2 regions of the Shewanella sp. KJ2020 genome follow, and region 1 is predicted to be linked to the other one. Evidence: riboswitches for the same ligand, from Rfam matches in the RefSeq annotation. Region 1 holds a riboswitch; the other holds the start of a gene.
The links. A riboswitch is a leader RNA that binds a small molecule or an ion and turns the genes downstream of it on or off. The one in region 1 is predicted to bind thiamine pyrophosphate.
Positions count from the first base shown of each region.

Region 2: it holds a riboswitch for thiamine pyrophosphate, as region 1 does, so the genes downstream of both, MJO46_RS00560 (TonB-dependent receptor) here and thiC (phosphomethylpyrimidine synthase ThiC) in region 1, are expected to answer to the same signal.

Region 1 is NZ_JAKUKD010000004.1:88,660-92,539, forward strand. Features, by position in the region: gene MJO46_RS02505 (bifunctional hydroxymethylpyrimidine kinase/phosphomethylpyrimidine kinase) at 1-13, opposite strand, end outside; gene thiC (phosphomethylpyrimidine synthase ThiC) at 16-2,082, opposite strand; TPP riboswitch at 2,254-2,352, opposite strand; gene MJO46_RS02515 (hypothetical protein) at 2,522-3,538, opposite strand.
Region 2 is NZ_JAKUKD010000002.1:54,169-58,048, forward strand. Features, by position in the region: gene tsgA (MFS transporter TsgA) at 1-775, shown strand, start outside; gene MJO46_RS00555 (Crp/Fnr family transcriptional regulator) at 842-1,522, opposite strand; TPP riboswitch at 1,733-1,857, shown strand; gene MJO46_RS00560 (TonB-dependent receptor) at 1,912-3,880, shown strand, end outside.

The DNA of each region.
Region 1 (3,880 bases):
GAATACCTAGCATAATTAGGCTTCCTCAGCTTCGGCAACAAGCTTGTCTTTTACCTGCTTGTCTTTCACGTGATAAAGCTCGGCGCCGGAGGCGGTAAATTCTGCCGATTTTAGCGCCATTGCTGCTTCCAACTCCTGCGGCGTTTTAATCGCAACTTGCATCGCTTGAGCAGCCTCTTCAACTGGTTCTGGCTTTGACTCTGCCTTCGTTTGTGCTGCTTCTAAACCTGCGGCATAGGCGCGCACATCTTGAGTGATTTTCATCGAGCAGAATTTAGGGCCGCACATAGAACAAAAATGCGCGACTTTGGCCGATTCCTGCGGTAAGGACTCATCGTGATAAGCCCGCGCGGTGTCAGGATCGAGTCCTAAGTTATATTGATCTTCCCAGCGGAATTCAAAACGCGCCTTTGCCAACGCATTATCACGAATTTGCGCACTCGGATGACCTTTTGCCACATCTGCAGCATGGGCGGCAATCTTATAAGCAATCAAACCTTGCTTAACATCTTGTTTATTCGGTAATCCTAAGTGTTCTTTTGGCGTGACATAACACAACATGGCGCAGCCGTACCAAGCGATCATGGCCGCGCCTATGCCGGAGGTGAAATGATCATACCCAGGTGCGATATCGGTGATTTGTGGGCCAAGGGTGTAAAACGGCGCTTCATCGCAGTGAGCTAACTGCTTGTCCATATTCTCTTTAATGAGCTGCATCGGGATATGTCCCGGCCCTTCGATAATGGTTTGTACGTCGTATTCCCAGGCAATTTTGACTAGCTCGCCTAAGGTTTCAAGCTCGGCAAACTGCGCCTCATCATTGGCGTCGGCAATCGAGCCTGGACGCATACCATCACCTAAAGACAGGGATACATCGTAGGCGACGCAAAGCTCGCAGATCTCACGGAAATGGCTGTAGAGGAAATTTTCTTTGTGATGACTCAGGCACCATTTGGCCATGATAGAACCACCGCGGGAAACGATCCCAGTAACGCGTTTAGCCGTCATCGGCACATAACGCAGCAGCACACCAGCATGAATAGTAAAGTAATCAACCCCTTGCTCAGCTTGTTCAATCAAGGTATCGCGGAACACTTCCCAGGTTAAATCCTCAGCTACGCCGTTCACTTTCTCCAGCGCTTGATAAATCGGCACTGTGCCTATGGGCACTGGTGAGTTACGGATGATCCACTCGCGGGTTTCGTGGATATAACGACCCGTGGATAAATCCATTACCGTATCTGCGCCCCAACGGGTTGACCAGACAAGCTTTTCCACTTCTTCCTCGATGGAAGACGTGACCGCAGAATTACCGATATTGGCGTTCACTTTCACCAGAAAATTACGCCCGATGATCATAGGTTCGGCTTCGGGATGGTTTATATTCAGCGGAATAATCGCGCGGCCACGGGCGACTTCAGCGCGGACAAATTCGGCGGTAATCGGTTCGCCAACTAAGGCACCAAAGGCTTCGCCCTTAGCTTTACGAGTGAGGATTTCATCCTGTACCTGCGCAAGTGCCATATTCTCTCGGATCGCTACATATTCCATTTCTGGAGTGATAATCCCTTGACGGGCATAGTGTAATTGGCTGACGCGTTTACCCTGCAGCGCTCTGCGTGGGCGGACAATGGAATTTGAACCCGCTTCAAAACGCAGATGGTCTAAACCATCATCGGCGAGTCTTTGTTGGGTAAAATCTGAGGTAGCGCAGGGCAATTGCTCCGTGTCGTTGCGGGCTAGGATCCAGTTTTGTCTTAATTTACTAAGACCTAGACGCACATTGATGTCGGCCTCAGGATCGGAATAAGGTCCAGCGCAATCATACACACGAATTGGCGGATTTTTTTCCATGATAGGCGCCTCAGCTGTACCGCCGATAAGGGTATCAGTCTGCAGAATTTGCCGCATGCCAACGCGAATATCGGCACGAGAACCTTCGAGGTAAATCTTTTGCGAATTAGGATGTTGCAGTGGCGCTAACGTATCGATAAAGGCTTGGGCCTGGGCGCGGGTTTCGCGGCGACTCGGCGCTTTGCTGGCCGCGTTGGCCGATGTGTATTGTTGATTCGAACTGGACATAAGCAATCTCACTTTAAAAAAATAGAGTTGCTTGTCTGGAGACTTGAGTTGTTGATAGCTGAGTCAATCGCACCTAAATGCCGAAAAGGCACACTTAGGTTTCATTGCTCAATAACGATTAAATCAGCCTGAATCATTTGTGAGTTGTTCACTATGACCCACGATTTAATGGGTGTTATTACGCTTGTTTCCTTCGCAGGTTTTAACCTGATCAGGTTCAACGGATCCCGAATAAACGGTCTCAGCCAAGAGGCACTCCGACAAGATGAGTGCGCAGTATAGACAGAAGCGGCAGCAACAAACAAGGGAAATAACAATTAAAAATTGCTAAGTAAAATCAAAATAAAAAGACACCTAACTATATGTTTTTAATGAATTAAAATATTAAAAACTCAAATAACCCGAAATTGGCATGAAAATAGATCATAAAAGAAAGTCGCTATTTATGGGGGTTGAGCATCATTTTATTTAATCGAGATTGAATGGCATCATCAATCGCTTGATTGATTTTTTTACCACTGCAGTCAAATGGAAAGCCTAAATTTTCGGCGTATGGATTCACTTGAGTGCCAACTTGTACCACGCGATAACAAGTGTCCCCTTTACGCACAATACGATTCGGATCGAGCGCCAAATCAAAGCTTGTTGGCCCGCTAAAATCATCGGCGTTTGGTACAAACAACACTTCCATCTCAGGGCTTATTTCACTCATATTCGATTTACGGGTAAATTTATCGGCCTGTTCAATCACAAGATCATCGAGCGCTTGTTCACGTTGACGTTCAAAATATTGCTGGGTGAATAGTCCAACACTCGCGCTTGGCGCTTCAAATCCCTTGGCACTTATTCCGCCTTCGCTGGACGCTAGTGTTTGCGACTGCGTCGGCTGAGTTGACGCCTTTGTCGTACTAACAGATTTAACTGCTGTTTTATCTGTATTAGGAGCCTGTAAAGCCTCGGGTTTAGTGCTTGTTACCGGTTTAGGCTCTGGTTTAAGCTCTGCTTGAGACACTGTCTTAGGTGTTGATTTAGATTGCATAACCACTGACTCAACTATTTTACCCTGCGACGCATTGTCTGGCTGAATAGTCGCAGCCTGTGTGGGCGCTTTTGTTGAGGGCGTCTCTCTATCGTCAAGCTTTGGCTGTGTTGATGGCGCATGAATAAAGTAAGCCTTGAGTGTGCTCACCTTAGGAGCCCGCACAGCTAGGGATAAACCTAATTCACCCTGTTGGCTACGCCATAAAAAAACCATGAGGTATAATAATAAACCATGGGCGAATATCACCCCCATTAATAGTTTGAAATTCGAAAGGTTTAATCGATATCCCCAGCCAAGACTCTGTTTTCCCTGACATACAATCCCTCCATTATCTTGCTTATCCATAAAATCGAGTGGCAAGTTCGTATCGAACGACACTCCTGATACGTTTTGGGAGAAGCATTTAATGGGCATGAATCCCTCCGCAGCGGGAATATTATCGGCTTTGGATCCCTTGGTATGACTAAGTGCTAAATCAGGTTGAAAAGGCAACATCCATCCCCTAGAACTGAACTAATCCATTTATCTCTAACGCAAATTAGAGAAAATGACTCAAACAAAGTTCCAAGGGTCTCACTTTAATTGACGTAAGCTTTCCTTTAAATGACGTAGATTTTTGCTTTAATTGCAATGAGTAACAAGTTACGGTGATAATACTTTGATATTGATAAACAGCCATTAAACGGGTGTTTTTAACTTTACCCATCTAAATGCAAAAACAAATTAGCTTACACGTGTAAGCTAAATATGGCTTTC
Region 2 (3,880 bases), on a different contig from region 1:
GCAAGATGCAACGTTTAATATTGCAGGCGTTGTTTTTCCCTTGATAACGACTTATGCATTAACAAGTTCATTATCATGGAGTTATAGCTATTTAGCCGTAGGTTTAGTGGCCTTCTGTACCGTCATTATTACCTTGTTCACTCATTTCTCTATTTGTGAGCAGTCTTCTACAACAGAAGAGAAGCAACAATCTGAATGGAACCTTGGCATTATTAGTGGTGGTATTGGGTTATTTTTAGGAATGCTCGCGCTATACACTTTCTTAACTTGGGCTCCTTTATTTGTAAAACAGAAATTTGATATTCCGTTTGAAGAGGCCGGTAATATTATTACCCAGTATTGGTCTGCTGCGTTAATTGGTGCGTTAATTTCGACTGTGATTGTGACGCGTGTAAAAATCCACCATTTTTTAGTCGGCATTATTGCCTTAGCTATGGTGATCACCGCCGCGATTGTGAGCACAAATAACCTTAATTGGATAGCCTATTTAACCTATGGTTATGGTTTTGTGTGTGCCGCGCTTTATAATGCTTTTATTGCCTATGGCGTGTCTTTTGTAAAAAAAGCCAGTAGCAAAAATGTGTCATATATTCTTATTAGCGGCAGTGCAGGTGCGATGTTTAGCCCAGCGATCAGTTCTTTCTTTGAGCGTATTATCGGATTGCAAACCGTGATGTATGTTATTCCAGTGCTTTACGCAGCGATATTTATACTATTGATGGTTTCAAGCCGAATGAAACCTTCTATCGCACAACACTCGTTATCGGTAAATTAATTTACCTGTGAATAAACCCCACACTCACTATTTAATTAAGTCGAGTGTGGGTTATGCCGAAGGTGGTTATACGCCTGCTTCAACAAACTCCTTGAGTGCGTTGAGATCACAAATCCGAATGCCATCTTTTTTCCGCTCAATTAAGCCTCGCTCCTCAAGATTTTGTAGCGCCCGGCGGTAGACTCGGTCGGTCGTGCCAAATCGTTCAGCCTCTAAATAGCGTTTACTAAAGCCATCTACTGGCAAGTCATTTAAGTATTCATGGTAAATATCAAACGCCACGTTATAACTGATGGGGTAGAGCAGTCGCCGAGTAAAAATATCGACTGTGTCTTGGTAGTCAATGGCAATGGCACTGGCGAAAAATAGCGCGAGTTGAGGGTGTTGACCGAGGCAATGTTGCAGTTTTTCAGCGCTAATCAGCCTGATTTCTAAGGGTTCACTGGCAATAATGTCTAGTTGGCAGTGGTACTGAGTAAAGAACTCCATTTCGCCAAACAGTTGTGAATCACAATCAATAGTCCCTAATTGAAAACACCGACCATTTCTCGCGGTATGGCCGAGCGATACTCGACCTTGCTTCACTAATACCAGTGATGCCATCGCTTCCCCTTGCGTCATAAGGTGAGCGCCTTTTTTGAGCATTTTTATTTCGCTGACACAACTGAGTACAACCGCTTCAATAAGTGGATAGTCCTGCTCCCATCGCTGGCTATAACGTCCTTTCGATAAAGGTTTGAGCTGCATCGACTATGATCCTCTTACAGTGCTTGAAATCAGGGTTCGAAATGGCGACCTTCTATAGCATTATCATGCTAGGCGGTCAAATGGGTGAAAGGAATTAGACGATAACAAATAGGTATTCACTTTATGTTTAGTTCACTGTTAACCCCATGGAGTAATTTAAGGGAATATCAGATAAGTATGTCCTCTTTTTTATATTCGTCATGTATACTGGGGCCCGCCAAGGGGTGTTTGCAGCGAGTTTACTTTAATCAGTACTGCAGACTGAGATGTCATTCGACGAACCCTTAGAACCTGATCCGGCTAATACCGGCGTAGGAATGGGCCAATCAACAGCACACTTCTGAATCGCTTATTCGTTGCCGGATCTCAAACTAGATATTTGAGGTCCTATGTTTAACAGTAAAAATCCAGTATCCACTCAACCGTTAATGAGAGCGCCCTTGGCATTAGCCATTGCCACAGCGCTTAGCACATCCGCATTCGCCCAAACCGATGCTATCGATAAACCCGAACCTACCACTGAGATGGAAGTCATGGTGGTGACGGCGGATTTTCGCAGTGCCAGTTTAGAGAAAATGCCCTCAAGCGTTACGTTAATCGATGCCCAGCAAATTCAAGACGAAAGCGCCCAGCATTTCGAGGATGTGCTTAATTCCATTGCTAACGTTAACTGGTCTGGTGGGAGTTCTCGGCCTAAGTATTTTCAAATACGCGGCGTCGGCGAGCAGGAACAATACCAAGGCGCACCTAACTCCTCCGTGGGTTACATCATAGATGATATCGATTTATCTGGTATCGGCATGGTGTCGAGTATGTACGATCTTCAGCAAGTCGAACTGTTGCGTGGTCCACAGGGGACTCGCTATGGCGCCAATGCCTTAGCGGGGTTAATTTACCTAAAGAGTAACGACCCCACCGATGTATTTGAACACGGCGCCGAAGTCTCCCTCGGGGACGATGATTTACGTACCTTTAGTGGTTATAGCTCTGGCCCATTAACGGATTCGGGCAAGCTGCTGTACCGAGTCTCTTTGCAGCAACATCAACAAAATGGTTACCGCGATAATCTGTACCTAGAGCGTGATGACACGAATGGTCGCGATGAATTTACCGGCCGTGCTAAGCTGCGTTGGTACGCGACGGACGATCTGCAATTGGATTTAACCCTGCTGCACGCCGATTTTGATAATGGCTATGATGTGTGGAGTCTAACCAATAATCCTAAACAAACCCTCTCGGATGAGCCCGGTGTCGATAGCCAACGCACCACAGGTGCAGGCTTTAAAGCGACCTATTCTGGCGCAGAGCACTTTGAGCTAACGTCGTTAACTTCCTTTGCTAATACCGATCACCATTACAGTTACGATGGTGATTGGGCCAATCCAGAGTATTGGGCCTCCAAACAATGTGAAGATGAAGGCAGCGTTGCCCCCTGTCAGTACGATTATTTTTGGGACAAAACCGGCCAGCGCAAGACCCTATCCCAAGAGTTTCGTTTAAGTTCGACTGAGCAAGGCCGTATTTTTGCAGAGAGTACAGACTGGCTCATTGGCGTGTATGCCATGAATTTGAAAGAAGATAACCAATTGTATTCCGAGTATAACGCTTGGCCAGATGAGGTTTTAGACTCAGAGTATGAGGCGACCAATTATGCACTTTTTGGTCAGCTCGATACGGATCTGGGCTCGGATTACGCTTTGTCCGTGGGCTTGCGTGTAGAGCAGCGCAATAGCCATTACTCGGATACCAATCAGGATAACTTTGATCCGAGCGAAACCATGTGGGGGGGCCATATTGCGCTGAGTAAAATGCTAAGCGACTCCCACAATGCGTACGTTAGGGTGGCCCGTGGCTATAAGGCGGGTGGTTTTAACATGACCTTGCCCGTCGAGCTCAACGATAAGAAAGAGTTTGATACCGAGACTTTATATAACTACGAAATTGGCCTGAAATCCCGTTGGCTAGAAGGGCTTATCGATACGAATCTCGCGCTGTTTTATATGGATAGGCAAGATCAACAGGTGGCGGCCTCCCAGCAAGACCCAGATAAACCGCAGCGCTTTATCCTCTACACCGAAAATGCCGGTAGCTCGAATAATTATGGGGCGGAACTGGATGCGACTTGGTATGCCACCGACAATCTGCAGCTTTACTCCAGCCTAGGTTGGTTAGAAACCGCCTACGGTGACTATCAGTATCAGGATAAATACGGCACAGAGGTGGATCTCACCGGCCGAGACTTAGCCCATTCGCCCCATTTTACCTACAGCCTTGGCGGAACTTTCCGGGGGAACTCGGGTTGGTTTGCTAACCTTAACCTCAACGGTAAGAGTGAATTCTATTACTCTGACAGCAATG